DNA from 4 places in the Rhizobium sp. AP16 genome. Region 2 is predicted to be linked to each of the others. Evidence: predicted binding sites of a transcription regulator. Region 2 holds the regulator's gene; each other region holds the start of a gene.

Region 1 (7,502 bases), on a different contig from region 2:
AGACGGCCATAAAAAACAGCCCGAGCGTCAGGGCAGGCAAGATGAGGTGATAAAGAATATCGAAGGCGCGGGTAAAGCCCGTGTAATCGGCGCCGACCGTCTCGTAACCGAAGCCGGGTAGCCAGCCGAGCTGCACGGAAAACAAAAGTACCGCCATCAGTGCCAGCCAGAAGAGCGGCGTCGCATAGAAGATAAGTGCTACCAGCGAGATGATCGTATCCGACCAACGCCCCTGTCGAGCCGAGGCGACAGCTCCGGCGAGAATGCCGAGCCCCAATGAAATGACGAAGGCGGTGAGGGAGAGAAGAAGCGTCGCTGGAAGGCGGTCTGCGATCAACTGGATAACGGGGAGCTGCTGGCGGTAGGAATAGCCGAGATCGAGCCGCATGACGGATGAGACATAGATCCAGAGCTGTACATAAAGCGGCTGGTCAAGTCCAAAGCGCTCCCGCAATTGTTGCAAGAAGGTGGCGTCGGCATCGCCGGCTTCTCCCGCCATGACCGCCGCGGGGTCACCCGGAGCGGCATGAATGAGGAGGAAGTTCAAAATTGTTATGCAGATCAGGATGACAGCAGCCTTTAGCAATCGTCCTGCCACGAAGCGCACCATAACAGCCCCCTGGTTAGGGTTTCCATGCATTGCGGGAGAGCTGCGCGAGACATGTCTCGCGCAGCATTCACTGCTCGATGTAGGTGTCACGAAGAGAATCGTTCAAACCCATTCCGGTGGTGATCAGATCCTTGAATTTGCAGTTGTAGATCGTCGGGAAGCTGAGTTCGAGAAGCCAGGCCACGGGCACGTCTTCCTGCAGTTTCACCTGCACCTGATCGTAGAGGACCTTTCGCTTCTCCGCCGGAAACGCAAAGGCCGCTTGCTCGAGAAGCTTGTCTACATCCGCATTGCTATAGCCTTCGACATTGTTCCAGGGGGAACCCTTGGCAATCTGCGCCGACTTGTAATTGCGCTCTACGCCAACCGCCGGGTCGCCATTCTGGTACAGGTAGGTAAATGCCAGGTCGTAATCCCAGTTGCTGACCTTCTGGTTCCAACCCGCCACGTCCGTGGCCTCGATTTCCACCGGGATGCCGACATCTGCAAGATTCTGCTTCACGGCCTCCGCCCAACGCTGCCAGGTCTCGCCATATGGCAAGGGGAGAAGCCGAAGCGGTTTGCCGTTGTAGCCGATCTCTTTCAGCAGGGCCTTGGACTTGTCAGGATCATAGGGGTATTCCGGGCCGCCTTGCGCATAGAAGGGCAATCCGGATGAGAAGGGACCGGTCGCAACCTTGCCCATTCCATTCCACAGGGCATCGCGCGCGAACCCCCGGTCGAGCGCATACATGATCGCCTGACGGAATTTCGGATTGTCCATGGGGGCGGTGCGGTTGTTCAGCCACAACCACGAAAGAGGCGAATAAAACTCCCATCCCTTCTGTGTCACGCAGGTATTGGGAAGGGCGGACACTCTGGGAACGTCAAAATTCTCCACCGATCCGCCGGGCAGGACATCGACCTTTCCCGTCTCGTAGGCAACCGATCTGGATGCTGCGTCCGGGATGATGTGGTAGTAGACTTCGTCAAGATAGGGCTTGCCCTTGATGTAATAGTCCTTGTTTTTCTCCAGCTTGATGTAGCTGCCCTTTTTCCATTCAACGAACTTGAACGGCCCCGTCCCGATCGGCTTTTCGTTGGCCGGATTGGTCATATAGTCCGTGCCCTCATAGATATGTTTCGGGATGATGGGCATTGCGCCGTAATCCATGGCGCGGATGAAGGGCTCGAAGGGCTGCTTGAGCTTAAAGACGACGGTCTTGTCATCCGGCGCAGTGACGCTTTCCACGCGTGCCATCGTATTTCGATGCTTCGCAAGCGTTTTGGGCAGGAAGTCTTTCACAGAAAACAGGACGTCCGCTGACGTCATCGGCTGCCCATCGTGGAATTTCACATTATCCTGCAGGTGAAAGGTGTAGGTCAGTCCGTCGGATGAGATTTCCCACGATTTCGCCAATGAAGGCATTGGCCGCAGTTTGTCGTCGTAGCGCAGCAGACTTTCATAGATTTCACCGCCGACAAGTCCGCTTGGACCGTTCGAGACGATGCCGATCATCAGCCCCGGCGGTTCCGGCTGGACGATGAGATTGATCTTGCCGCCCTCGACCGGCGCGGCATGGGCGGCACTTGCGGTAAGGATCAGGGCGAGGGACATGGAAAGCAGGCGTCGCATGAAGTTCCCCTTATGGATTTTCGTTTGCTTGCGGACGTTACTTTGCATTGCGGCATCGCTCCGAAAGCCGGGCTACGGCTGTCAGAAGGGGCGGTGCTTATTCAACGGATCGGAGCTTTTTGCGTGTCAGCCAGGGCGGACGACGCTCCGATGGTCAACCGATATACTGGTATATGTTTGCATCAGTGGTCGCATTAAGAGCCTCCCAAGCGCTACCTGTCAAGCGGCTCCCTTGGAAAATTCGCATAAGTTTTGAGCGCGCCCTTGAGGTGCGTATTAATTGCTCATAGTGGATGCAGGCGGGCGGGGAGAAGCTTGAATTGCCGAAAAAAGCACCGGTCTAAATGCTGGCGCAGAAGCAAATGTTCGAGAGGAGCGCGAGGGAGAGATAGTAGACGAAAGGTCTACGGCTGCGATTGATGGGTGCTGCCGAGAGAGCCGCTGTTACAGAAGAGGCACCGAGTCTTTGGGTGGGCGCTCAGCCCACCCAGTTCATGACCCAATAGACCAGCGCGGAGATCGCAGCAGCGGCAGGCAGCGTCACCACCCATGCGATGACGATATTGCCGGCGAGCCCCCAGCGCACCGCGGAAAGGCGCCGGGAGGCGCCGACGCCGATAATGGCGCCGGTGATCGTGTGGGTCGTCGAGACCGGAATGCCAAGCCATGTCGCGGCAAACAATGTGATCGCGCCGCCGGTCTCGGCGCAGAAGCCCTGCATCGGATTGAGCTTGGTGATCTTGGAACCCATCGTGTGCACGATCCGCCAGCCGCCGAACAAGGTTCCGAGCGCCATGGCGGACTGGCAGGACAGCACCACCCAGAGAGGCACATGGAATTCGCCGCCGCCATAGCCTTGGGAATAGAGCAGCACGGCGATGATCCCCATCGTCTTCTGGGCATCGTTGCCGCCGTGGCCGAGCGAATAGAGCGAGGCGGAGATGAATTGCAACACACGAAAGGTGCTGTCGACGGCAAAGGGTGTCTGCCGGACGAAGATCCAGGTCACGCACAAGATGAGGAGAAGCGCGAGCAGGAAGCCCAGGAGCGGCGACAGAACAATGGCGCCGGCCGTCTTCAGCAGCCCCGACCAGACGATCGCGCTTGTGCCGACCTTGGCCAGTCCGGCGCCCACCAGTCCGCCGACCAGCGCGTGCGACGAGCTTGAGGGGATGCCGAATATCCAGGTGACGATATTCCAGACGATGGCGCCCATCAGCGCGGCGAAGATGACCTGCGGCGTCACGATGCCCGGATCGATGATGCCGGTGCCGAGGGTCTCGGCCACATGCAGCCCGAAGAACAGGAATGCGATGAAATTGAAGAAGGCGGCCCACATCACGGCATATTGCGGCCGCAGGACACGGGTGGAGACGATGGTAGCAATCGAATTGGCCGCGTCGTGCAGCCCGTTGAGAAAGTCGAAGAACAGTGCGACGGCAATCAGGCCCGCCAGCAGCGGAAGGGCGAGGGTGGCCTCCATCAGACGTTCTCGATCACGATGCCGCTGATCTCATTGGCGACGTCCTCGAAGCGGTCGACCACCTTCTCCAGTTCACCATAGATCTCGCTGCCGATGATATAGGCCATTGGGTTCGACCCGCCATGACGGCGGAAGAGATCCTTGAGACCCTGCTCATGCAGTTCGTCGGAACGGCCCTCGACTTTCACCACTTCTTCGGTGAGCACGCTGAGGCGCGCCGAGTTGGCACCCATGCGATCGAGCAGCGGGATTGCCTCGGCGACCAGCTTGGCGGCCTGGACGATCGCAGCGCCCATCTCCTGCATTCTGGGATCGAAACTGGTCTGTTCGAACAACCGGATGGTCTTGACCGCCTTGTGCATCATGTCGATGGCATCATCCATCGACATGATGAGGTCCTTGATATCACCCCGATCGAAGGGCGTGATGAAGCTGCGCCGCACGGCGAGCAGTACTTCGCGGGCAATCTCATCGGCCTCGTTCTCGAGCGCGACGATGCGCTGGCAATGCTGCTCCGTGTCCTTGCCGGCCAGTAATTCGTTCAAAGCTTCGGCCGCGCCGACGATGGTGCGGGAATGCCGCTCGAAGAGATCAAAAAAGCGATCTTCCCGCGGCATCAATTTACGAAACCAGTTCACTGTCGGCGCTCCAAACATGCGTTGTCATAAATCCGTCATAAATGACGGAGCGTGACATGAAAAGCCGATACGCCTGGGAAACGACACACTCCAACAGCGTCGTCCCAAGGTTTGAACCGTTCAGGCGGGCTCTATTCTGTTTCCCTCGCCGTCGAAGAAATGCAAGGCATTGGCGGAAGCGGCAACCACAAGCTCGGTATCGATCGCGATCTGGGACCGCCCGGACACGCGAAAGACGATGGCCTGACCATCCGGAAGGATGCCGTAGACATAGCTTTCCGCGCCCACCAGCTCGACCGCCTGGACGCGCACCCTTGCGCTAAACGCGGCGGCCTTTCCACCTTCGGCCAGATGAAGGTCTTCGGGCCGGATGCCGATGGTCGTGTCGCTGCTGACGGAGCCGGCACCTGCCGAAAGGGCAAGGCCACTTTTCTCCGTGATCTTCAGGAGGTTCATCGACGGCGAGCCGATGAAGGTTGCGACGAAGGTCGTGGCCGGGCGCTCGTAAAGCTCGATGGGCGTGCCGACCTGCTCGATCCGGCCGCCATTCAGCACGACAAGTCGGTCGGCCAGCGTCATCGCCTCCATCTGGTCGTGCGTGACGTAGACGCTGGTGGTTGCGAGAGAGCGTTGCAGCCGCTTGATCTCGACGCGCATCTGCACGCGCAGCTTGGCGTCGAGATTGGACAGAGGCTCGTCGAACAGGAAGGCCGCCGGCTCGCGCACGATGGCGCGTCCCATGGCGACACGCTGGCGCTGGCCGCCGGACAATTGGCGCGGTTTGCGCTCCAGGAATTGCTCGATCTCGAGCGAGCGAGCCGTCTTGGCGATCCGCCGCTCGATCTCGTCCTTCGGCATGTTGCGGTTCTTCAACCCGTAGGCCAGGTTCTGGCGCACCGTCATATGCGGATAGAGCGCATAATTCTGGAAGACCATGGCGATGTCACGGTCCGACGGCTCCAGCTCGTTGACCACCCGATCATTGATCGACACCGTGCCCGATGTGATGCTTTCCAGGCCGGCAATCATGCGCAGCAGCGTAGACTTGCCGCAGCCGGAAGGCCCGACCAGCACGACGAGTTCGCCGTCAGCAATATCGAGCGACACGCCCTTGATGACGTCGATGCCGCCGCCATAGGTTTTGCGGACATCCTTGAGGGTGATCCCAGCCATTATTTCTCCGTCTCCACAAGACCTTTGACGAACCAGCGCTGCATCAGCACCACGACGACGATGGGCGGAATGATCGCCAGGATCGCCGTCACCATCACGAAATTCCACGGCGTCGCCGCATCGGCGAAATCCACCATTTTCCGGAGCCCGATGATGATCGTCGACATCTTGGCGTCGTTGGTGACGAGCAGCGGCCACAGATACTGCGTCCAGCCATAGATGAAGAGGATCACGAACAGGGCGGCGATATTGGTCTTCGACAGTGGCAGCAGGATATCGCGCATGAAGCGGAAGGGTCCGGCATTGTCGATGCGCGCCGCCTCCAGCAACTCACCGGGAACCGTCAGGAAGAATTGCCGGAATAAAAAGGTCGCGGTGGCTGACGCCATCAGCGGCAGGGTCAGGCCGGCATAGGTGTCGATCATGCCGAGATCGACGATGACCTTGTAGGTCGGCAGGATGCGGACTTCCACCGGCAGCATCAGCGTCACGAAGATCATCCAGAAGAACACCATCCGCAGCGGAAAGCGGAAGAAGACGATCGCGAAGGCCGACAGGAAGGAAATCGCGATCTTGCCGACGGCGATGACGACCGCCACGACGAATGTGTTCCAGAGCATGCGCGGCAGGCTGACGCCGACCACGCGCTCGACGCCGCCGGAAAGCGCTTCCCCATAGTTCTCGACAAAATGACCGCCGGGCAGCAGCGAGATCGGCGGCCGCAGGATTTCAGCTGAAGTCATCGTCGAGGCGACGAAGGTGTAATAGATCGGGAAGGCGACGATGATGATGCCGAGGATCAGCATCAGATGGCCGATGAGATTGGCGACGGGACGTTTTTCGATCATCGGCTCGCCTCACGCATAATGCACGCGCTTCTCGACGAAGCGGAATTGGAAGGCCGTGAGCGCAATGACAATCACCATGAGGATGACGGACTGGGCTGCCGAGGAGCCGAGGTTGAGATTGACGAAGCCGTCATTGTAGACCTTGTAGACGAGGGTCTCCGTCGCCTTGGCCGGACCGCCGCCGGTAACGGCATGGATGATGCCGAAGGTGTCGAAGAAGGCGTAGACCGTGTTGACCACCAGCAGGAAGAAGGTCGTCGGCGCGAGCAGTGGAAAGACGATAGTCCAGAAGCGCCGGTTGCCGCGCGCGCCGTCGATGGAGGCGGCTTCCAGCAGTGATTTGGGGATTGCTTGCAAGCCGGCAACGAAGAACAGGAAATTGTAGCTGATCTGCTTCCAGGCGGCGGCAACGATCACCAGCACCATGGCCTGGTTGCCGTTCAACAGCGGATCCCAGGCAAAGCCGTTGCGGCGCAGAATATAGGCGAGGGTGCCCATCGCCGGATTGAACATAAAGAGCCACAACATGCCGGCGACGGCGGGTGCGACCGCATAGGGCCAGATCAGCAGCGTGCGATAGAGGGTCTGCCCGCGCACCACCTTGTCGGCGGCGGTCGCAAGCGCCAGCGCGACCATCATCGACAGCAGCGCCGTCGCGACACTGAAGACCACCGTCACCTGCAGGGAGTGCAGATAGGTCTCGTCGGACAGCACGGCGCGGAAATTGGCGAGCCCCACGAAGCCGCTCTTCAGTCCGAAGGGATCCTCGCGCTGCATCGACTGATAAAGCGCCTGGCTTGCCGGCCAGAAAAAGAAGACCACCGTCAGGATGATCTGCGGAGCAACGAGGAGATAGGGAAGGATCTTGTTGGGAAAGACGACACGCTGCACGGCGATCTCCTAGGACAGGGAAATTGCCCGCAGCCTCAGCGGCTGCGGGCTGGACCGCATCAATGCGTCAATTGCCGATGGCCTGCTGGATGGCGGCGTTGCCGCGCTGAACGGCCTTGTCGAGCGCGGTCTTTGCGTCTTCCTTGCCGGCCAGCATCGCCTCGAACTCCTCGTTCATGATGTCGCGCACCTGCGGCAGGTTGACCAGGCGCACGCCCTTGGAGTTCGCTGTCGGCGCCTTGCC
Region 2 (7,502 bases):
AAAACGGTGAAGATCACGCTGCTTGCCGGCGCCAATATCGATTCCGCCAACAAGGGGCAGATCGATCTGACGGCGAATGAGGCGGACCGCAAGGTCTCCGACCGACAGCTCGGCTGGATGAGGCAGCTTGCCGCCAGCGGCGCGCTCCACAAGGCGTTCAACAGCGGCCTGTTCCTGTCGGGCAATTCCAGCCGTCCGGAAGCCGCAGGCCTCGGCGTCGCGCTGATCGGTTCGCTTTATCTGATGCTGACCGTGCTGGTTCTGGCATTACCGGTCGGCGTCGCCGCCTCGATCTATCTCGAGGAATTCGCGCCGAAGAACCGGCTGACGGACCTGATCGAAGTCAACATCAACAATCTCGCCGCCGTGCCGTCGATCGTCTACGGCCTGCTTGGCCTCTCCGTCTTCATCAATGTCATGGGCCTGCCGCGCTCGGCCTCGCTGGTCGGCGGGCTGGTGCTCAGCCTGATGACGCTGCCGATGATCATCATCGCCACGCGCTCGGCGCTGCGGGCGGTGCCGCCGTCGATCCGAAGCGCTGCGCTTGGTCTTGGTGCCTCGCGGATGCAGGTGGTGTTCCACCATGTCCTGCCGCTCGCCATGCCGGGCATCCTGACCGGTACGATCCTCGGGCTGGCGCATGCGCTCGGCGAGACCGCGCCGCTGCTGTTGATCGGCATGGTCGCCTTCGTCGCCAATTATCCGACGTCGCCACTCGATCCCGCGACCGCCCTGCCGGTGCAGATTTACATGTGGGCGAGCGAAGCCGAGCGTGCCTTTGTCGAGCGAACCTCCGGGGCCATTATCGTCCTGCTCTTCTTCCTTGTTGCGATGAACATCGGGGCCATCCTGCTGCGCCGTCGCTTCGAGCGGCGTTGGTAGAGGGAGAAGACGGAATGAACATGATGACGGAAGCCGCAGGCGAGAAGGCACTGGCCAGGAAGATGACGACGATCCCCTACAAGATGATCGGCCAGGACGTCTCGGTCTATTATGGTGACAAGCGCGCCCTGTTCGGTGTGGACCTGAACATCCGTGTCAATACGGTCACGGCGTTGATCGGTCCTTCAGGCTGTGGCAAGTCCACCTTTCTGCGCTGCCTAAACCGCATGAACGATACGATCGACACCTGCCGCGTCACCGGCAAGATCACGCTCGACGATCAGGATGTCTATGACAGCGCCATCGATGTCGTGGAGCTGCGTGCCCGCGTCGGCATGGTGTTCCAGAAGCCCAATCCCTTCCCGAAGTCGATCTACGAGAACGTCGCCTATGGCCCGCGTATTCACGGGCTGCATCGCTCCAAGGCCGATCTCGACCATATTGTCGAAACCAGCCTGCAGAAGGCCGGTCTCTGGGGCGAGGTGAAGGATCGGCTGCTGGAAGCCGGCACCAGCCTGTCGGGCGGCCAGCAGCAGCGCCTCTGCATCGCCCGCGCCGTTGCCGTCAGCCCGGAAGTCATTCTCATGGACGAGCCGTGCTCGGCGCTCGATCCCATCGCCACGGCCAAGGTCGAGGAACTGATTCATGAGCTGCGGGAAAACTTCACGATCGTCATCGTGACGCATTCCATGCAGCAGGCCGCCCGCGTTTCCCAACGCACCGCAATGTTTCATCTCGGCCATTTGGTCGAGGAGAACGATACCGATAAGATGTTCACCAATCCCGACGATTTCCGCACGCAGGATTACATCATGGGCCGTTTTGGTTGATGATATCCCGCGCGCGGCTCCCTTCACACGTTTCACCCTGAGGATAGAAAAATGGTCTCCACTCACATTCTCTCTGCCTATGACGAAGACCTGAAGTTCCTGACGCGCCGCATTGCTGAAATGGGCGGTCTGGCGGAGCAGATGGTCAGCGACAGCGTTCGTGCACTGGTGCACGGCGATGCCGCCCTTGCACAGAAGGTCATCTCCGACGACGTCGTTCTCGACCACGCCGAACGCGAAGTCGGCGACAAGGCGATCGTCACCATCGCTCGCCGCCAGCCGATGGCCGCCGACCTGCGCGAAATCATGGGTTCCATTCGCATCGCCGCCGATCTGGAGCGCGTTGGCGACCTTGGCAAGAATACCGCCAAGCGCGTCATCGCCGTGCAGGGCCACGGCGTTCCGCGCCGCCTGGCGCGCGGCATCGAGCATCTTTCCGAACTGGCGCTCAGCCAGCTCAAGGAAGTGCTCGACGTCTATACGACCCGTTCGCCCGACAAGGCCGTCTCGATCCGTGAGCGCGACGAGGAAATCGACGCGATGTACACCTCGCTCTTCCGCGAGATGCTGACCTACATGATGGAAGATCCGCGCAACATCACCACCTGCACGCATCTTCTCTTTTGCGCCAAGAATATCGAGCGCATCGGCGACCATGCCACCAACATCGCCGAGACGATCTATTACATGGCGACCGGTAGCCAGCCCGAAGGCGAGCGCCCGAAAGACGATACCGCCAACACCGTCGGTGCGGTGACGGAATAACGAAGACGCCAGGAAAAGGAGACCAGAGACGCATGGTTCCGAGAGTTGCTGTTGTAGAAGACGAAGAAGCGCTCAGCGTTCTGCTGCGCTATAATCTCGAGGCTGAAGGCTTCGAGGTCGACACCATTCTGAGAGGCGATGAAGCAGAGCTTCGCCTCCAGGAGCGCATTCCCGATCTTCTGATCCTCGATTGGATGCTCCCCGGCGTGTCCGGCATCGAACTCTGCCGCCGGCTGCGCATGCGGCCGGAGACCGAACGCCTGCCGATCATCATGCTCACCGCCCGCGGCGAGGAAAGCGAGCGCGTGCGCGGCCTTTCCACCGGCGCGGACGATTATGTCGTCAAGCCGTTCTCGACGCCGGAGCTGATGGCTCGCGTCAAGGCGATGCTGCGCCGTGCCCGTCCGGAGGTTCTCTCCACCGTGCTGCGCTGTGGCGACATCGAACTGGACCGCGAGACCCATCGCGTTCACCGCAAGAGCCGTGAAGTGCGGTTGGGACCGACGGAATTCCGCCTGCTGGAATTCCTGATGGCTTCGCCGAGCCGCGTCTTCTCGCGGTCGCAGCTCCTCGACGGTGTCTGGGGACATGACATCTATGTCGACGAACGCACCGTCGACGTCCATGTCGGACGTCTGCGCAAGGCGCTGAACTTCTCCAATATGCAGGATGTCATCCGCACCGTTCGCGGCGCGGGTTATTCCATGGAAGCCTGATCGGGAAACCGGTCAGTCACCCAACATAGCGGCGGAAACAGAAAACGGGCCTTTCGGCCCGTTTCTTTCATTCAGCTATGGGGCATCTCAGCCGCGCGGTTGAGCCGCCGGCCGGCGTCGTTCATGCACCGGCTGGTAGGCCAGGCGCTGATGGTAGCCGCAATAGGGCGATGCATCCGGGCTGTCATTGCCGCAGAAGTGGAAGTCATCCTTCAGCGGATCGCCGACCGGCCATTTGCAGGTGCGCTCGGTGAGTTCCGTCAGGCCGAGGCGACGCGAAATCGGAACGACCACATTGGCGGCCGGACGATATTCGATCTCGTTGACCGTATCGATCTCGACTTCTTCCTTGAGCATCGTCGCGCCCTGCTGACGGGTAACCGTGCGGGTTGCAACGCGCGAGGCGTAGTTCGGTGCGCGCGGCGCCGAAGTGTTGCGCTTCTGTGCTCGGGCGGCCGTCGCCGTGCCGCCGGCCTTCGCTCGGCCCGGCAGGCTCAAGCGATGCACCTTGCCGATGACGGCATTACGACTGACACCACCGAGCTGCGCCGCGATCTGGCTCGCGCTCAAACCCTCGGACCACAGCTTTTTCAGCTTCTCGACGCGTTCGTCTGTCCAATTCATGCCCTGTCTCCGCTGTCGCGTTTCCGATGGCAGAATCCTTCACCATTGCCTCGCATTAGGGCGAGGCGCGAAACGCTTAAAAATTGTGGTGACTAGTTCCGCCGCATGCAGTCTAGTAATTGAGGTTTAACCTAGTGTGAGGCTGACTCCGTGACAAGAGTCGCATGATTCCTGGGGAATCGATTTCGGGGTTTTCCCCAACTTGCTTGTCCAAGCGTGGCATTTTTGCAATATTAGCAACTGAAGACATACCTCTCGTCGCGAGATGCTCTGCCGCGCCTGCTAAATCGCCTGTTTTGTTGACATTGCGGTGCAAAACATCAATAGTGCCTCAGCCGCCGCAAGGCGGCATTTTTGATTTTTCCGGGCCCGTTTCACTTGAAGGAAACGATTGGCCCTAAAGGTTGTGATCGAGGAGATACGGGCCATGGCTGAAACCGCGCCGCTTTACGACACCTATATGCGTGCCCCGCTGCGGTTTGAGCGAGGAGAGGGCGTATGGCTGTTCACGGAGACAGGCGAGCGCTATCTCGATTTCGCCGCCGGTGTTGCAGTGAATTCGCTTGGCCATGCACATCCCCATCTGGTCGCGGAACTGAAGGCGCAGGCCGACAAGGTCTGGCACCTGTCGAACCTTTATGAGGTGCCGGGCCAGGAGAAGCTGTCGAAGCGCCTGACGGAAGCCACCTTTGCCGACAAGGTGTTCTTCACCAATTCCGGCGCTGAGGCGCTGGAATGTGCGATCAAGACGGCGCGGCGCTACCAGTTCTCCAAGGGCCATCCCGAGAAGTTCCATATCATCACCTTTGAAGGCGCCTTCCACGGCCGCACGATCGCGACGATCGCCGCCGGCGGCCAGGAAAAGTATCTCGAAGGTTTCGGCCCCAAGGCGCCGGGCTTCGACCAGGTACCCTTCGGCGATCTCGATGCCGTGCGCGCCGCCGTTACCGATGCGACGGCCGGGATTCTCATCGAGCCCGTGCAGGGCGAGGGCGGCATTCGGCCTGCGACCAACGAGTTCCTGCGCGGCCTGCGCCAGATCTGCGACGAGCACGGCCTTCTTCTGATCCTTGACGAGGTCCAGTGCGGCGTCGGCCGTACCGGCAAGCTCTTTGCTCATGAATGGTCCGGCGTCACGCCCGACATCATGGCCGTGGCCAAGGGTATCGGCGGCGGCTTCCCGCTTGGCGCGTGCCTTGCGACGGCGGAAGCCGCTTCGGGCATGAAGGCCGGTACGCATGGCTCGACCTATGGCGGCAATCCGCTCGCCATGGCAGTCGGCAATGCCGTGCTCGATATCGTGCTGGCAGACGGTTTCCTCGATCATGTGCGCGATATCGCCCTAGTCTTCCGCCAGGGCCTTGCTTCGCTTCAGGATCGTTTCCCCGATATCATCGAGGATATTCGCGGCGAGGGCCTGATGCTCGGCATCAAGGCCGCCATTCCGCAGGCGGAGCTGTTGCAGGCGATCCGCGCCGAGTATCTTCTGGGCGTGCCGGCTGGCGACAACGTCATCCGTCTGCTGCCGCCGCTGGTGGTGACCGCCGAGGAAGCGCGCGAAGGTATTGCCCGCATCGAACGCGCCGCCGAAAGCGTGCGTGCGGCTCGCATCAAGAAGTCGGCTTGAATTCAGCGCCCGCTGTCAGCGCAGTAACACTTAGAATGGCGCATAACCCCTTAAATCGGGTCCGATTTAAGGGGTTATGCGCGCCCCACGCGGGCGTTATTGTTTTCTAGAGTACAGGTAGGAACATGGCTTCTCCGAAACACTTTCTCGATCTCTCGGCTGTTGCTGCTGCCGATCTGCGCAGCATCATCGACGACGCCATCGTGCGCAAGCGGGCGCTGAAGGCCGGTACGGCCGACAAGCCGCTTGCCGGCAAGATGCTGGCGATGATCTTCGAGAAGCCCTCCACCCGAACCCGCGTCTCCTTCGATGTCGGCATGCGCCAGCTTGGCGGCGAGACGCTGTTCCTGTCGGGCACCGAGATGCAGCTCGGCCGCGCCGAGACGATCGGCGATACGGCGAAAGTGCTGTCGCGCTATGTCGACGCCATCATGATCCGCACGACGGAGCATTCGCGCCTGCTGGAGCTCGCCGAACACGCGACCGTGCCGGTCATCAATGCGCTGACCGACGACACGCACCCCTGCCAGATCATGGCCGACATCATGACCTTCGAGGAGCATCGCGGCCCGATCAAGGGCAAGACGATTGCTTGGACCGGCGACGGCAACAATGTGCTGCATTCGCTGATCGAAGGGGCCGCACGCTTCGACTACCGCATGAACATGGCCGTACCCCTTGGTTCCGAGCCAAAGGATCACTATTTGAACTGGGCCCGTAATCAGGGCGCCGAAATCATGCTCTCGCATGATGCCGACCGTGCGGTCGCTGGCGTTGATTGCGTGGTAACCGATACCTGGGTTTCCATGAATCAGGAACACCGGGCCCGCGGTCACAACGTCTTCCAGCCCTATCAGGTCAATCAGGCTTTGATGGCACAGGCCGGCAAGGACGCCTTGTTCATGCATTGCCTGCCCGCCCATCGCGGGGAGGAAGTGACGGACGAAGTGATCGATGGTCCGCAATCCGTTGTTTTCGATGAGGCGGAAAACCGCCTTCATGCGCAAAAGTCGATTCTTGCTTGGTGCCTGGGCGCGATCTGAGGATATAGAACCGCGCGTTTGATGCCGCGGGCGCAGTAGGAGTAAAGCAATGGCGGAAAGTGCAGCCTCGCTGGGTCAATTCGATTTTGCCGGCGACGATCATGTCGTTCCCTTCCAGGTCGAAGGTCTTGATGTGCGCGGCCGCGCCGTGCAGCTCGGACCTCTGCTGGACACAATTCTCGCCCGGCACAATTATCCGGCCCCCGTTGCCCGGCTGTTGGCCGAGGCCGTGGTGCTGACCGTGTTGCTCGGCACCTCGCTGAAGTTCGAGGGCAAGTTCACCGTGCAGACCAAGGGCGACGGACCGGTCGATCTTCTGGTCGCCGATTTCGCGACGCCGGAAAATGTCCGCGCCTATGCCCGCTTCGATGAAGAGGCGCTGGCAAAGGCCGTGGCCGCCGGCGAGACCGAGCCGGAACAGTTGCTCGGCAAGGGCGTGCTCGCCTTCACCATCGATCAGGGTCGCTACAGCCAGCCCTATCAGGGTATCGTGGCGCTCGACGGTGCCTCGCTCGAAGAGATCGCGGGGACCTATTTCCGCCAGTCGGAGCAGATCCCGACCCGCGTTCGTCTGGGCGCTGCCGAACTGTTCGACCGCGACGAGGCCGGCAAGCCGCGCCATCGCTGGCGGGCGGGCGGGTTGATCGCACAGTTCCTGCCGGAAGCACTGGAGCGCATGCGCCAGCCGGATCTCCATGGCGGTGATGGCGATAGCAACCCGCGTCATCATGTCGAGGACGACGCCTGGGAGGAAGCCCGGTCACTGGTCGAGACGATCGATGCCGACGAGCTGACCGATCCGCAGGTCGGAACGGAACGTTTGCTGTTCCGTCTCTTCCACGAGCGTGGCGTGCGCGTCTATGAGCCGAAGGCAGTCTTCGACCGTTGCACCTGTTCGCGCGACAAGCTGAAGGGCGTATTGCAGGGCTTTTCCGCCGAGGAAATCGAGGTGAGCCAGGAGAATGGCGAAATCGCCGTCACCTGCGAGTTCTGCTCGACCACCTACCGCTTCGAA
Region 3 (7,502 bases), on a different contig from region 2:
CGGAAGTGCGGTTGGGATATTCCCTCCAATCCATGGCAGACAAAGCCGAATTAGCGCTGCTTTCGTGGCACTGGTTCATTATCTGCGCAGCGCGCGTTTGCACGGTTCCGGGGTCTCCACCGGCTGGTACCTGAGCGAATGAGCGTCGCCCTTTGTCCTCTGGGTCTTTCCCGGAGCTTTTGGAATTGAAAAGGGAATTGACATGACCACGCAACGTATTCGCGACTTTCTCGCTACCCGTCGTCCCGATGGTCCCTGCCTGGTGGTTGATCTCGACGTCGTTCGCGACAATTTTCGTGCCTTCCGTCATGCCATGCCGGACAGCGCCATCTACTACGCTGTCAAGGCCAACCCGGCTCCGGAAGTGCTGCGCCTGCTCGCAAGCCTCGGCTCCAACTTCGATTGCGCGTCCGTCGCTGAAATCGAAATGGCGCTCGATGCCGGTGCGACCGCTGCCCGCATCTCCTTCGGCAACACGATCAAGAAGGAACGCGATGTCGCCCGTGCACACGCACTCGGCATCAGCCTCTTCGCCGTCGACAGCCATGAGGAAGTCGAAAAGATTTCCCGTGCCGCTCCCGGCGCTCGCGTGTTCTGCCGCGTGCTGACCGATGGCGAAGGCGCTGAATGGCCGCTGTCGCGCAAGTTCGGCTGTGTTCCGCAGATGGCTGTCGACGTTCTCGTCTACGCTCATCAGCTGGGCCTGGAATCCTATGGCGTGTCTTTCCACGTTGGCTCGCAGATGACCAAGGTCGATGCCTGGGACGCTGCTCTTGCCGATGCCAAGCGCGTTTTCGTCTCGCTGGCCAAGCAGGGCATCCACCTGCAGATGGTCAACATGGGCGGCGGTTTCCCGACCAAGTATCTGCGCGACGTTCCGTCCGCTGAAGCCTATGGCAAGGCGATCTTTGCGTCTCTGCGTGCCCATTTCGGCAACCAGATCCCGCACACGATCATCGAGCCGGGCCGTGGCATGGTCGGCAATGCCGGTGTGATCAAGGCTGAAGTCGTCCTGATTTCCAAGAAGTCGGACAATGACGATGCGCGCTGGGTTTTCCTCGACATCGGCAAGTTCGGCGGTCTCGCCGAGACCATGGACGAGGCGATCCGTTACCCGATCCGCACGGAGCGCGACGGCGACGAGATGGAACCCTGCATCATTGCCGGCCCGACCTGCGATTCGGCCGACGTGCTGTATGAAAAGAACCTCTATCCGCTGCCGGTGACGCTCACCATTGGCGACGAGGTCCTGATCGAAGGCACCGGCGCCTATACGACGACCTATTCGGCTGTAGCCTTTAACGGGTTCGACCCGCTGAAGTCCTACATCATCTAAGGTCCGACTTCGCCGACCCCGTAATCAGCCGGGGCGGCATCCTCACAATAATCTGTCACCGCCGCTGATAACGGTATTGGGCACGGGAGGCCGAGATGGCCGCTGTTCTTGATTCTGTCCGCGCATTCTTTGCGCCGTCCACCTTCACGCTCGACCTGGAAAACGCAGGCGATGTCGTCGCTCGCGAAAATCTGCTCGATCAGGCCATGGGCACTGACCGTCGCAAGAAGTCGTCGGAGAAGATCCGCCGCGGCCGCGTTCCGGCCGAAGGCCTGGCGCTGGTCGCTCGCGACCGCACCGGCCATATCATCGGCACGGTTCGTCTGTGGAACGTCGAAGCCGGCGTCGATCGCGAAACCCGTCCGGTCGAAGCACTGCTCCTCGGTCCGCTGGCTGTCGATGCCGCCCATGAAGGCAAGGGCATCGGCTCGGCGCTGATGCGCGCCGCCATTCTCGAAGCCAAGAAGCGCGGCCATGGCGCCATCCTGCTCGTCGGTGATGCGCCTTACTACGAGCGTTTCGGCTTCTTCGCCGAAAAGGCCCGTCATCTCGTCATGCCGGGACCGTTCCAGCGCGACCGTTTCCTGGCGCTTGAGTTGAAGGAAGGCTGGCTCGCCGGTGCCGCCGGTATGATCATCGCCAGCGGCCGCAAACTGGCCCAACAGCCGATCGCAAAGGCCGCTTGAGGCTGATTTGCCTTCGCCCCGATGGGGCGAAGGCATGATATCACTTTGCCGCCTTCACCCCATCCTTTGCTGGGTCATATCCATCCGTCAGCGTCTTCAGAAACGCCACGACGTCGGCAATTTCGGCGTCGTTCAGAGCCGGTGCATCGCCTTGTTTGCGGTTCATTGGTGCGTCGATGATGTCGATATTGGCCTGATATTGCTGCGGTAAATCATTGAATTTCTGCACATGCCCGTTGGCATCCTTCGGATAGATCTCCTCCGGATTGGTGTCGCGCTTGACATAAAACCGGGTGACATCCCCCAGCGAGCGATAGACGCCATTGTGGAAGAAGACGCGGCGGCTGGCGACATTGCGCAGCGTCGGCGTCTTGAACAGCCCGCAATTCTGCGGCTGGGCGGAATAGGTGTCGTTGCGCAGCGGGCCGCAGATGCCGATGTCGTAGTAATGCGGGTCGGCATTGGCCGGGATGTCCGGATTGCGCGGCGCGCCCAAGGCTTCGAACTCGAAATCGGTGAAGTTCGGCATCTGCCCGTCGCCCATCATCTTGTCGAGATGGCAGGAGGCGCAATTGCCCTTGTTGGCGTCGTCGAACAGTTTCAGCCCACGCTGCTCGGCATCCGAGAGCGCCGCCTTGCCGCGCAGATAATAGTCGTATTTGCTCGTATAGGGATGGAAGGAGGGCTCTTCGATCTGGTAGCGGGCGAGCGCAAAGCCGACTTCGGCAATCGCCATGTCCTGATCGTTGAGGACGTTGCTGCCGAAGAGGGCGGCGATATCCTTGCCATAGCCCTTTTTCAGCTTCGCATAGACGGTCGCCGCATCCGCATTTGCCATTTCGAAGGGCGAAATCATCGGCTGCAAGGCCTGCTCCTCCAGCGAATCGACACGTCCGTCCCAGAACATGCCGCCCTGCGGCACGAGGTTCGCGGCGGCAGCATCGGCCTTGACGACGGCTTGCGCGGTCAGTGGCCCGGCAACGACCGCCGGCGTATTGGCGAGGGCAACACCAGAGGCCTCGGTCATCGGCGCTGCCTCCGCCGCCTCGTCGGCAGCGCTTTCTTCTCCGATCGAGAAGGAAGGGGTCGACATCTTGTAGGCGAGGCTCGGCACGGTGCGGATGCCCGGCTGGTCGAGATGCACGCCGCCAAGCTGTACGGAGAGACCATTGGCCGGCGCATAGTGATTGTTTGGATCATGGCAGGTGGAACAGGACATCTGGCCGCTGCCGGATAGCGAGGGGTCGTAGAACAGCTTCTTGCCGAGCTGGGCAACGGCGCTCAGCGGCACGGTATCCTCATAGGTATTCGTGGCCGGGGAGGCATCGGGGGCAGGCTGGTTTGCCATGCCGACGGTCGCCCCCGCGAGCGACACGCCCGCGAGTGCGATGAGCGGCAGGAGACGGTGATTGGATTTCAGAGACATCGTCCGTCCCCCTCTTCTTTCGCTTAGGACGCGCTGTTGCCGGTCTTCGTGTCGAGGATCAGCTTTGGCGTATCGCCCTTCGACCAGTCGAACATGGCGTTTAGCGAGCCGGAGATGGCATCGAACGAACCGCCGCCGAGGCGCGCGCCGCTCATCCAGTTATCCTCGATGAAGCGCATGACGGAGGTCTGGTCGGTCAGCGTGTGGTCGACGAAATTGACCTTGGCGTAGGGCGAGATGACCAGCAACGGCTGGCGCGTGCCGTAGCCGCAGCGGCCCTGGGCCGGCTGGCCGTTGAGGCCCGGCAGCGGTGTGCCGGTGGAGCAGCTGTCGCCGCTGAGCACGTCATAGCCCTTGACGCTAAGCTTCGACGGATTGACGACCGCATGAGCGTGGTCATACCAGCCGTCGGAATCGTCGTAGAGAAGGATGATGGCGGTGTCCTTCCAGTCGGGCGAATTCTGGACGGTGTTGACGACCTGGATCACAAATTCCTGCTCGTCGAGCGGATCGGAATAGCCGGCATGGCCGTCCTGATAGGCGGGTGCCTTCAGGAAGCTGACGGTCGGCATGCTGCCGTTCTTCAGCGCGGCATAGAAGTCTGTCACGTCATACTGATGATTGGCGGCGTCGGTGGTGCCGATTGCTGCGACCGAGGACGGACGTGCATGCGTCGGGTTGGCCGTCGAGGCATAGTACTGAAATGGCTGGTGATGCGGAATGTAGTCGCCGTAGTTGACCTGGGTGACGGGCGAGGTCGTGGCGCGCTTGCAGCCGGTGGTGCCGTCGGCGTTGGTCTGGGTCAGGTCGAAGCCACCTTCGAAGAAACCCCAGGTGATGTTGTGTGCGTTCAGCATGTCGCCGATGTTCTTGCCGTACATCAGCGCGGTCTGGCCGACGGAACAGACGTCGCCGGTCGGGTCGAAGTCGCTGATGGCGGTCCAGCCGCCATTGCCGTCGGGCACGATGCGGCCCTTGGAATAGGTGCCGTCCTTCTCCAGCGTATAGCCGGGCGGCAGGATGGCGCCGTTGGTCTGGCCGGAGATGAGGTTGAGCGCACCGGGGGTCGATGGGCCGAAATTGGTGGAGAAGGAATTGTCGTTCAGTGCGTAGTGTTGGGCATAGTTCCACATGGCGGTGACGGTGTTGCCGTCATAATAGCCCATGACCTGGCCCTTGGTGCCGAATGCGCCGGCCGCACCCTTGGTGCCCTTGCCGGTATTGGCGGGGAAAAGGTCCATGGCGAAATTGTTGTAGGCCGCCTGCTCGGCGGTATAGCCGTGGTTCTGCGACTGCGTGGCCGCCTGGGTGCGGTCGAGGCGGAAGGGGGCTGCGGCATCGGTGCCATTGGCCGCATTGGTCTTGTTCGGGTTGTTGTCGATAAGACCGGCATTGGCGAGCGTATTGATGTCGGCTGGCGTGTTGTCGGCGGCCTTGAATTCCGGCTCGCCGGCGACGTTTGCGGCCTTGGGGTAGGTCGCGAAATAATGGTCGAAGGAGACGTTTTCCTGGAAGATGACGACCAGGTGCTTGATCGGCGTAGCGGTGTTGGTTGCCGGCGTCGTGTCAGCGGCACCAGCGGCGGAACAGAGCGAAACAAGGGCAAGTGCGCTGCCTGCTGCAAGGGCGGCGCGACGCGAAAGACGGGTCATGGTGATATCCTCTCAAGTGGGGGCATTGCCCCGGCGCTTTTGCGCCGCGCCGGAACAGAGGGAACCATGCCGGGCTATCAACGGTATGTGACAGTTCCGTGAAGGGGTGCCTTGAGAGTGGCGGTCACAGCCGCGGAAGGCACAACCAAGCGATTGATTTTGTTGGAATGAAGGAGGGGAGCGTACGCCGGTGAAGCATGAGGGTGCGACGGTGCTACCTTATGTCACGGGGCATCTATCCGCTAGATATTCTGATCCATCGTCTCCGCCGGGATCTCATCGGCGGGATGGATGCGGACGACCGTGGCCGGGACGCCGGCGACGGTGCAGTGGGGTGGAACCGGTTTCACGACGACGCTGCCGGCCGCGACCTTGCTGAAAGCGCCGACTTCGATATTGCCGAGGATCTTCGCGCCGGCGCCAATCATGACGCCATGGCGGATCTTCGGATGCCGGTCGCCGGTTTCCTTGCCGGTGCCGCCGAGGGTGACATTCTGCAGGATCGAGACTTCATCCTCGATGACGGCGGTCTCGCCGATGACGATGCCGGAGCCGTGGTCGAGCATGATGGACGCGCCGATCTTAGCCGCCGGATGGATGTCCGGGCCGAAGACCAGCGAGGCGAGGTTGGACAGCCAGCTGGCGATTTCCGGCCGGCCTTCCGTCCAGAGCGCATGGGCGATGCGGTGTGTCTGCAGGGCGTGGAAGCCCTTGAGGTTGAGCAGCGCATGCAGATAGGTCGTGCAGGCGGGATCGCGGGTCCGCACGGCAACGAGGTCGGCCTCGGTCGCCGGCAGGATCTCGGGATGGCGTGTCAGCATATCCTGGAAGAGGGCGAAGAGGTCGCGAGTCTCTATCCCGGCAGTGGAGAGCCGGGCGACCAGGACATTGGCGAGGCTTTCGGCATCCGATCGCGTCGCGACGATCTGCGTCGTCAGCAATGGGCGAAGCGTCGGTTCGCGGCCGGCAAGATCGATGGCCTCGTGGCGGATCACGTCCCAGACGCTGCCTGGTGTGGCAGTGGAATGTCCGGCGATTGCCGTACCTGTCTGGGACATGGTCCTGTCTTTCTCGTCAGGCGGAAATATCAACAACGCCGCAATCGCCGGCCTCGGAGGCAAAGGCGAGCAGCTTGCCGGATTTGCTCCAGCTCATCGAGGTGATCGCACCTTTGCCGGGACGGCGCAAGAGCGCCTCCTTGGCGTCGCCGATACGCACCGCCAGGATCATGCCGTCGATGAAGCCGATCGCCAGGATGTCTTCCGCCGGATGGAACTTGACTGAGGTCGCCATGATGTTGGCGCGGGTGCCGAGCTCCTGCGGCGCCTTGCCCATCGGGCCGTCCTTGCTCTGGAAGGGCCAGACGATCGCCGCCGGGGCGCCGGAGGAGGCGAGCCACTTGCCCTTGGCGGACCAGGACAGCGACTTCACCTTGGCGGGATAGCCGGTCATACGCATGTGCCGTGCTTCGCCACCCGGCTTGCTGTCGAGCTTCCAGCCGTGCAGGGCGTTTTCCTGCATGGTGGTGACGACGAATTGGCCGTCCGGCGAGAAGGTGACGCCGGTATGGGCGCCCTTCCACTCCAGATTGATCGGCTGTGCGCTCATGCCGACCCAATGCAGCGACACGCCGTTGTAGCGGGCCGCGGCGATGCGCAGGCCCTTGGGCGCGAAGGCGAGGCCTTCGACGGTGCGCTCCTCGGTGAATTCCTTGGTCGAGCCGTCGGCAAGCCGCACGAAGCTGCTTTTCCCGTAGGCATAGGCGACCGCGCCTTGCGGGCCGGCGGCAAGCTGGGTGATCCATTTGCGCGGCGCTTCGGCAAGCACGGTCACGCCGCCATCGGCTGCGATCCGCAGGACCTTGCCGTCTTCACCGCCGGAGATCAGGCTGTCGCTATGGGGATCGCGGATGCAGGTGAGCATGCCCTGATGGGCTTCGCTTACTTTTTCCCCGCCTTCCAGCCGATGGATCGTGCCGGCGGCGCTGGCGAAGATGGGGGTATCCCCTAAAAATTCGACGGCCAGAACGTGGCCGTCGATATCAAGCGGAGCGACAGTCGGCATCAGGCGGCTGCCTCGCAGGCATTGAAGCTCTTTTCCAGCTTTTCGCGGTCGAGCTCGCGGCCGATGAAGACCAGGCGGCTCTCATGCTTTTCGCCGTCTTTCCAGGCACGCTGATGGTCGCCTTCGATGATCATGTGCACGCCCTGGACGACATAGCGTTCGGGATCGCCCTTGAAGGCGATGATGCCCTTCAGGCGAAGGATCTTCGGGCCATCGGTCTGCGTGACCTTCTGGATCCACGGGAAGAAGCGGTCCGGGTTCATCTCGCCGCCGCGCAGCGACACCGACTGCACCGTCACGTCATGGATCGGCGACGGGGCATGGTGGTGGCCATGATC
Region 4 (7,502 bases), on a different contig from region 2:
CTTCCAGGAGGACCTGGGCGGCACGCAGAACGCGCTCGTCTTCGCCTTCGGAGAAGACCACGCGCTTGCGCTCGGCGATCTTCGCGGCGGCGAAAATCGGCTTCATGACGAAGCCGGAGCGGAAGACGAAGCGGTTGAGTTCGTCCATGTAGGCGTCGAAATCGGCGATCGGGCGCAGTGCCACGCCACTTTCGGCAGCGGCTCTCGCCACAGCCGGCGCGATGCGCAGGATCAGGCGCGGGTCGAAGGGCGAGGGGATGAGATAGTCCGGTCCAAAGACCGGCGTCTCGCCCGTATAGGCGCGGGCGGCCACGTCCGAAGGCTCTTCGCGGGCAAGCGACGCGATGGCGCGTACCGCCGCCATCTTCATTTCCTCATTGATCGTCTTGGCGCCGCAATCGAGCGCGCCGCGGAAGATATAGGGGAAGCAGAGAACGTTGTTGACCTGGTTCGGGAAATCCGAGCGGCCGGTGCAGATCATCGCGTCGGGACGGGCGGCGCGGGCGAGATCAGGCATGATTTCCGGCGTCGGGTTGGCCAGCGCCATGATCAACGGCTTTTCCGCCATCTGTTCCAGCAGCTCGGGCTTCAATACGCCGGCGGCTGACAGGCCAAGGAAGACATCGGCGCCGCCGATCGACTCGGCAAGCTCGCGCTTGTCGCTCTTCTGGGCATAGACCGATTTCCATTCGTCCATCAGCACGTTGCGGTCTTCATAGACGAGGCCCTCGATGTCGTGGACCCAGATGTTTTCGCGCTTGGCACCGAGAATGACCAGAAGGTTGAGGCAGGCAAGCGCCGCGGCACCGGCGCCGGAGGCGACGATCTTGACGTCCTCGATCTTCTTGCCGGCCAGTTCCAAGCCGTTGAGAATGGCGGCGGCGACGATGATGGCGGTGCCATGCTGGTCGTCGTGGAAGACCGGAATGTCCATCTTCTCGCGCAGACGACGCTCGACGTCGAAGCATTCCGGCGCCTTGATGTCTTCAAGGTTGATGCCGCCGAATGTGGGCTCGAGTGCGGAAATCGTAGCGACCATCTCATCGACAGTTGGGGCTTCGATTTCGATATCGAACACATCGATACCGGCGAATTTCTTGAAGAGGACCGCCTTGCCTTCCATCACCGGCTTGGAGGCCAGCGGGCCGATATTGCCAAGGCCAAGCACCGCGGTGCCGTTGGAGATGACTGCGACGAGATTGCCACGCGAGGTGTAGTCGAAGGCCGTTTCCGGATTGTCGCGGATGGCAAGGCAGGGTGCGGCGACGCCGGGAGAATAGGCAAGCGCCAGGTCGCGCTGGTTGCCGAGCGGCTTGGTCGCCTGGATTTCCAGCTTGCCGGGGCGGGGATAGCGATGAAAGAAGAGCGCCTGTTCGTCGAGATTGCCACTCGCCATGTTCTTGGCTGCCTTCGATGTGTCGTGCGTATCCATCCCGCTTCTCCATTCCTGCTTGCGCGCGTGCGCCTCAAATCCCCTCCATACATCAATCGCCGGGAGTGCACAGTATGGATTTGACGCTGCTGAAGGGTTTTTTGTCGCGGCAAAGGCATAAATTTTCTTTTGCGGAAACCCCGGCATTGCGGACCAGACATTGTGAGGTGCAAGGACCGATGGTCCCGCTCAGGGCCGCGAGTTTCATGACCGATCGGCTGGAGCTCGCCATAGCTGCAAAACGCGGGCAATTTCTCACCGGGAGCGCTCCGCACAGCATTTGTCATCTTCCTGAAACACGAGTCTGATTTTGGATTAGCCAACGTAGGATAGGGCACGGACAAATGTTCGTGAATGAAAACATGGACACCCGGCGATATCGAACGCTGTTCATTTCTGACGTGCACCTCGGCTCTAAAGCGGCCAAGGCGGACTTCCTTCTCGATTTTCTGCGACTTCACGACGCCGACACCATCTATCTGGTCGGCGACATCATCGATGGCTGGCGGCTGAAGCGCAATTGGTACTGGCCGCAGGATTGCAACGACGTCGTGCAGAAGCTGTTGCGCAAGGCGCGCAAGGGCACGCGCATCGTCTATATCCCCGGCAATCACGACGAGTTCCTCCGCGACTTCCCCGGCACGCATTTCGGCGGCATCGAGGTGGCCCAGCGCGCGATCCACGAGACCGCCGACGGCAAGAAGTATCTCGTTCTGCATGGCGACGAATTCGACGTCGTCGTCCGCAATGCCCGTCTGCTCGCCTATCTCGGCGATTGGGCCTATGACATGGCGATCCTGATCAATATCGGCCTTGCCGCGGTTCGCCGCCGCCTGAACATGCCCTATTGGTCTTTCTCGGCCTGGGCGAAGCTTCAGGTCAAGCACGCCGTCAACTTCATTGGCGAGTTCCAGCGCGTCGTCGTGGAAGAGGCGAAGCGCAGCGATGCCGATGGCGTCATCTGCGGCCACATCCACCATGCCGTCATCGAGGATTTCGATGGCATCCGCTACATCAATACCGGCGATTGGGTCGAAAGCTGCACGGCGATCGCCGAGCATGACGACGGCACGTTCGAGCTGATCACTTGGCAGTCGATTGCCGAAACCCAACCGGTTGGCGTTGCTGGTGATGAATTGCCGGAAACGCTTGGAGCGCAGGCGGCGTAATATTTCGTCGCCTCACGGGCCCAATAACGACCCGTCACAATTATTGATCGCCGGGATCCCGCTGCTTTCGCCATTTTGGGCTGAAACGTTGCAGCAAGGCCATTTCTCGCCATAGTCGTAATCACGATAGGGTGCTAGGAACACATCAGTTCCCTTCAGGTCTGTCATGATTCCCGCGACAAAATCTTTGCAGGGCGAGGCCGCGCCACCGTATTTTCGGTTGCGCACAGCCTTGTCCTATTGTGCTCCGTTGATCGTCAATGGGATTGCCTTGCCGTTTTTTCCGGTCTGGCTCGCCGGGTTGAATTTCAGCGATCGCGAGATTGGTCTGATCCTCGCCGTGCCGATGGTGGTGCGGGTTCTTGTCGTGCCTATTGTCGGCATGCTTGCCGATCGTGTGCAGGAACGCGCCACTGTGCTGTTCTGGTCGGGTGCGTTGTCGTTGTTGACGGCGATTGCGCTTTACTGGACGAGCGATTTCTGGCCGGTGCTTTTGGTCTACGGTATCCAGGGGGCGACATATGCGCCTTACGTGCCCATCGTTGAATCGATTGCCGTTTCCGGCGTACGGCGTTGGGGTTTCGATTACGGCTCGATGCGCGTCTGGGGATCGATCGCTTTCATCGTCTCGACCCTTATCGGCGGTCAAATGATCGGCAAATGGGGCGGTACGACGGTTCTCCCCGCCATGGTCGCGGGCTTCGTCCTGACAACGCTGATGGCCTTCTTCTGTCCGCGCATAGGGCCAACGCGACGGCGCCATCATCAACCGATCGATTTGCAGGCGCCAACAGGCAGCTCGCTGCGGTCTCCGCAATTGCTGGTCACCATGATCGGTGTATCGGTGCAGCAGTCGAGCCACGCCATGATGTATACGTTCGCGTCGATCTATTGGCGCGAGCTCGGTTTTTCGGGCACGCAGATCGCCGTCCTCTGGTGCATCGGGGTGGCGGCGGAGGTCATGGTGTTTTTCATGTCGAGGATGCTCGGCCGGCGGTTCAGCGCCTGGACACTGATCTTTTTCGGCTCGGCCGTGTGCGTCGTCCGCTGGATCCTATTCCCGATCAATCTCGGTTTCGCCGGCTATTTCATGCTGCAATGTTTCCATGCCTGCACCTTTGCCTGCGTGCATACCGGCATCCAGCGGCGCATCGTCGCTTCGGTACAGGAAACGCAGGAAGCTTCGGCCCAAGGCACCTATTTTTTCTATAACGGCATGTTTCTCGGGCTTATGACCCTGGCGTCCGGCTATCTCTATGCTTGGCTCGGTCTTTCCAGCTACTACATCATGTCCGGTGTTGCGGCCTTCGGTCTTGCCATGGTGGTTTTCGCGCGTAGTCTTCAACCTCGGAGTTCCTCGGTCGGGGGAAGAGCGAGCGAGGCTTCATAAGTCGTGCAAAGTGGTTTCATTTAGATATCAAAATGCCATGCCATATCTTTGGCGCTTGCGCGGCATAGAAATCGCCTATGAACTCGGTGTATTAACGATTAGCGTCGCGCGGGGGATTCCCGAGTCGGCGAGTGTGCCGCAAGACTTGAAAGATGTATGAGTTTGAAAGCAGCCGTACAGAAAGCCGATGCACCGAGGATCGACGACGAGCCCGATGGCAACGGGCATCGCTATCGGCTGGAAGGTAATTGGCGCAGCGCCAATGTCCATGGCGTGCTGCGGCGCATCGATGAGCTGACGACGCGGAGCGCTGGCGGCCGGGTAGTGATCGATCTTTCCGATCTCTCCGATGTCGACACCGCCGGAGCGCTGCTGATCCGCCGCCTAAAGGAGAGCCAGGAAGCGCATGGCGCCAGCGTCAGCATCGAGGGCTCCAATCCGCATATCGACGAGCTGCTGACGGCCTTTACCGAAGACCCGGATGCCGAGAAGCCGGAACCCCGGCAAAATAAATCCTGGACGGAGCGCATCTTTGCGCCGATCGGCGAAACCGTCTACGAGGTCTGGGGCAATCTTGTTGCGGCCATGTATATTCTCGGCTCGGCGGTGCGCGGCGCGCAGCTGAAGTTCGGGCGCGGCAGCGGCGTTTCGCCGGCCTCGATCGTCAACCAGATCGACCATATGGGCGTGCGCGCCGTCCCGATCATCCTATTGATGTCCTATCTGATCGGCGCGATCATCGCGCAGCAGGGGGCATTTCAGCTGCGCTATTTCGGCGCCGAGGTCTTCGTTGTCGATCTCGTCGGCATCCTGCAATTGCGCGAGATCGGTGTGCTTCTGACCGCCATCATGATCGCCGGGCGCTCGGGCAGCGCGATCACCGCCGAAATCGGCTCGATGAAGATGCGCGAAGAGGTCGATGCGCTGAAGGTGATGGGTCTGAACCCGATCGGCGTGCTGATCTTCCCGCGACTGGTGGCGTTGACCGTGGCGCTGCCGCTGCTGACGATCCTTGCCAATTTTGCCTCACTCTTCGGCGCGGCGACGGTAACCTGGGCCTATTCCGGTATCACTTTCGCTACCTTCATTGCGCGCCTGCATGAGGCGATCAGCCTTTCAACTGTCATCTCGGGCATGATCAAGGCGCCGTTCATGGCGCTGGTGATCGGCATTGTCGCGGCGGTCGAGGGATTGAAGGTCGGCGGCAGCGCCGAATCGCTCGGGCAGCATGTGACTGCCTCGGTGGTGAAGTCGATTTTCGTGGTGATCCTGATGGACGGGCTGTTCGCCATGTTCTATGCCGCGATCGATTTCTGAGGGATATCAACGATGAGCGCGCTTCACTCGGAAATCTCCCTGGAAAAAGATGAGCATGGCAGGGACATCGTGCTGTCGGCACGGGATGTTACCGTTGCTTTCGGATCGAAAGTCGTGCTCGATAAATTGAACCTCAATATCTATCGCGGCGAAATCCTGGGCTTCGTCGGTGCTTCCGGCGCTGGCAAGTCGGTGCTGCTGCGCACGGTGCTGCGGTTGCTGCCGCGCCGTTCGGGCAAGATCGAGATCCTTGGCGAAGACTATGACAAGCTCTCCGAGCCGGAGCGCAACAGGCTCGACATGCGCCTCGGCGTGCTCTTCCAGCAGGGTGCGCTATTCTCCTCGCTGACGGTGAAGGAGAACATCCAGGTGCCGATGCGGGAATATCTCGACCTGCCGAAAGCCCTGATGGACGAGCTCGCGCATCTGAAGATCCGCATGGTCGGCCTTGCCGCCGATGCCGCCGACAAATACCCGTCAGAGCTTTCCGGCGGCATGATCAAGCGTGCGGCACTGGCGCGAGCCCTGGCGCTCGACCCCGACCTTGTTTTCCTGGACGAGCCGACCTCTGGCCTCGACCCGATCGGTGCCGCGGAATTCGACGAGCTGATCGCCAAGCTGCGAGACACGCTCGGCCTGACCGTCTATATGGTGACTCACGACCTCGACAGCCTGTTTTCCGTCTGCGATCGTATTGCCGTTCTCGGGCAGAAACGGGTATTGGTGGAAGGAACGGTTGAGGACATGCTCGCCTGCGACGACCCCTGGGTGCAGTCCTATTTCCGTGGTAAACGCGCGCGTTCGATCGTGCCGACGGGAAGGGTTGGAGACCGCAACGACGACAACGGCGCTGGCGCCCACAGCCGCGAGAAGTAATTGGAACAATGGAAACCAAAGCCAACTATACGATCGTCGGGTTCTTTACATTGCTGGTCATCGCGGCCGCGTTCGGCTTCGTCTATTGGATGGCCGAATATGGCCGGGGCGGCCCGATGGTCGAACTGGTCGTTCGCATTCCGGGCTCGGCAAACGGCCTGAGCGTCGGCTCGCCCGTCCGCTTCAACGGCATTCAGGTCGGCTCCGTGCAGGGGCTTTCGATTGACGCCGACGATCCGAACTATTCGCTTGCCTTTACCGAAGTGCGGGCAGACGCGCCGGTCTATACGTCCACCAAGGCGATTCTGGAGATCCAGGGTCTGACGGGCGCTGCCTATATCGAGCTTTCCGGCGGCCGCAACGGTGACGAGAACATCCTCAAGCGCTCAGTCGATACCGGCAAGCGCGCCGTGCTGCTCGCCGATCAATCAAGCGTCACGAACCTGCTCAATACCGCCGACAAGATCCTGAACCGCGCAAACGACACGATCGGCGATATCCAGGGATTCGTCTCGGATTCCCGCGCGCCGCTGACCGATACGGTGCGCAACGCGCAGACGTTCTCCAAGGCCTTGTCGGACAATTCCGACAATATCGACAAGTTCCTCGCCAGCATGGGGCAGCTTTCCGACACCTTCAAGAATGTCTCGACTCGTATCGACTCGACGCTGGAAGCCGTCGAGAAACTGGTGCGTGCGGTCGACGCCAACAAGATCAATGAGGTCGTCAACAACGCCAACAAGATCACCGCCAACGTGGCGGATGCGACGACCGATCTGAAGGCGACCGTGGCTGCCTTCAAGCAGACCGCCGACACCTACAATGCCTTCGGCCAGAAGGCACAGCAGACGCTGGACCGCGTCGACGCCATCGTGGCGCAGATCGATCCCGCCAAGCTGAAAGGTTCGGTTGACGACATTACGCAGGTGACCAAGGACGCCCGCGCGGCCGTCACGTCCATCCGCGACGTTGCCAATTCGGTTGCCGCCCGCCAGCAGGATATCGACCAGACGATTGCCAATGCCCGGTCGATTTCCGAGAAGCTGAATTCGGCGTCCGGCAAGGTCGACGGCGTTCTCAGCAAGGTCGACACGCTGCTTGGCTCCGGCGACACGCAGTCGCTGTTTGCCGAAGCCAAGGACACGCTCACGTCCTTCAAGAAGATGGCGGACAATCTCAACGCCCGGATCGGGCCGATCGCCGACAATCTGCAGAAGTTCTCGAGCAGCGGTCTGAGCAACGTCCAGACCCTCATCAACGACATGCGGGGCACGGTTGACAATCTCAACAGCACGATCACTAACTTCGATCGCAATCC

What was found. Region 2 encodes PhoB, which activates phosphate uptake and scavenging genes when phosphate is short. Its sites were predicted from a motif close to TGTCATNNANCTGTCAT; they were not measured.
Region 1: PMI03_RS10840 (DUF47 family protein) is a predicted target of PhoB. The motif match lies at 4,369-4,385, and genes of this name have one in related genera.
Region 3: PMI03_RS26155 (phospholipase C) is a predicted target of PhoB. The motif match lies at 5,188-5,204, and genes of this name have one in related genera.
Region 4: PMI03_RS19205 (UDP-2,3-diacylglucosamine diphosphatase) is a predicted target of PhoB. The motif match lies at 1,714-1,730, and genes of this name have one in related genera.

Annotation. Positions count from the first base shown of each region.
Region 1 is NZ_AJVM01000022.1:2,068-9,569, forward strand. Features, by position in the region: gene PMI03_RS10825 (ABC transporter permease) at 1-610, opposite strand, end outside; gene PMI03_RS10830 (ABC transporter substrate-binding protein) at 678-2,225, opposite strand; gene PMI03_RS10835 (inorganic phosphate transporter) at 2,704-3,708, opposite strand; gene PMI03_RS10840 (DUF47 family protein) at 3,708-4,325, opposite strand; gene PMI03_RS10845 (sn-glycerol-3-phosphate import ATP-binding protein UgpC) at 4,467-5,519, opposite strand; gene ugpE (sn-glycerol-3-phosphate ABC transporter permease UgpE) at 5,519-6,367, opposite strand; gene ugpA (sn-glycerol-3-phosphate ABC transporter permease UgpA) at 6,377-7,258, opposite strand; gene ugpB (sn-glycerol-3-phosphate ABC transporter substrate-binding protein UgpB) at 7,326-7,502, opposite strand, start outside.
Region 2 is NZ_AJVM01000063.1:140,339-147,840, forward strand. Features, by position in the region: gene pstA (phosphate ABC transporter permease PstA) at 1-882, shown strand, start outside; gene pstB (phosphate ABC transporter ATP-binding protein PstB) at 897-1,712, shown strand; gene phoU (phosphate signaling complex protein PhoU) at 1,764-2,477, shown strand; gene phoB (phosphate regulon transcriptional regulator PhoB) at 2,510-3,193, shown strand; gene PMI03_RS17185 (GcrA family cell cycle regulator) at 3,281-3,817, opposite strand; gene PMI03_RS17190 (aspartate aminotransferase family protein) at 4,245-5,444, shown strand; gene argF (ornithine carbamoyltransferase) at 5,570-6,487, shown strand; gene PMI03_RS17200 (Hsp33 family molecular chaperone) at 6,537-7,502, shown strand, end outside.
Region 3 is NZ_AJVM01000075.1:59,759-67,260, forward strand. Features, by position in the region: gene odc2 (ornithine/lysine decarboxylase) at 203-1,336, shown strand; gene PMI03_RS26145 (GNAT family N-acetyltransferase) at 1,432-2,022, shown strand; gene PMI03_RS26150 (cytochrome-c peroxidase) at 2,063-3,448, opposite strand; gene PMI03_RS26155 (phospholipase C) at 3,472-5,100, opposite strand; gene cysE (serine O-acetyltransferase) at 5,343-6,158, opposite strand; gene PMI03_RS26165 (WD40 repeat domain-containing protein) at 6,175-7,164, opposite strand; gene PMI03_RS26170 (GTP-binding protein) at 7,164-7,502, opposite strand, start outside.
Region 4 is NZ_AJVM01000065.1:224,385-231,886, reverse strand. Features, by position in the region: gene PMI03_RS19210 (NADP-dependent malic enzyme) at 1-1,432, opposite strand, end outside; gene PMI03_RS19205 (UDP-2,3-diacylglucosamine diphosphatase) at 1,777-2,601, shown strand; gene PMI03_RS19200 (MFS transporter) at 2,768-3,991, shown strand; gene PMI03_RS19195 (ABC transporter permease) at 4,148-5,308, shown strand; gene PMI03_RS19190 (ABC transporter ATP-binding protein) at 5,321-6,184, shown strand; gene PMI03_RS19185 (MlaD family protein) at 6,193-7,502, shown strand, end outside.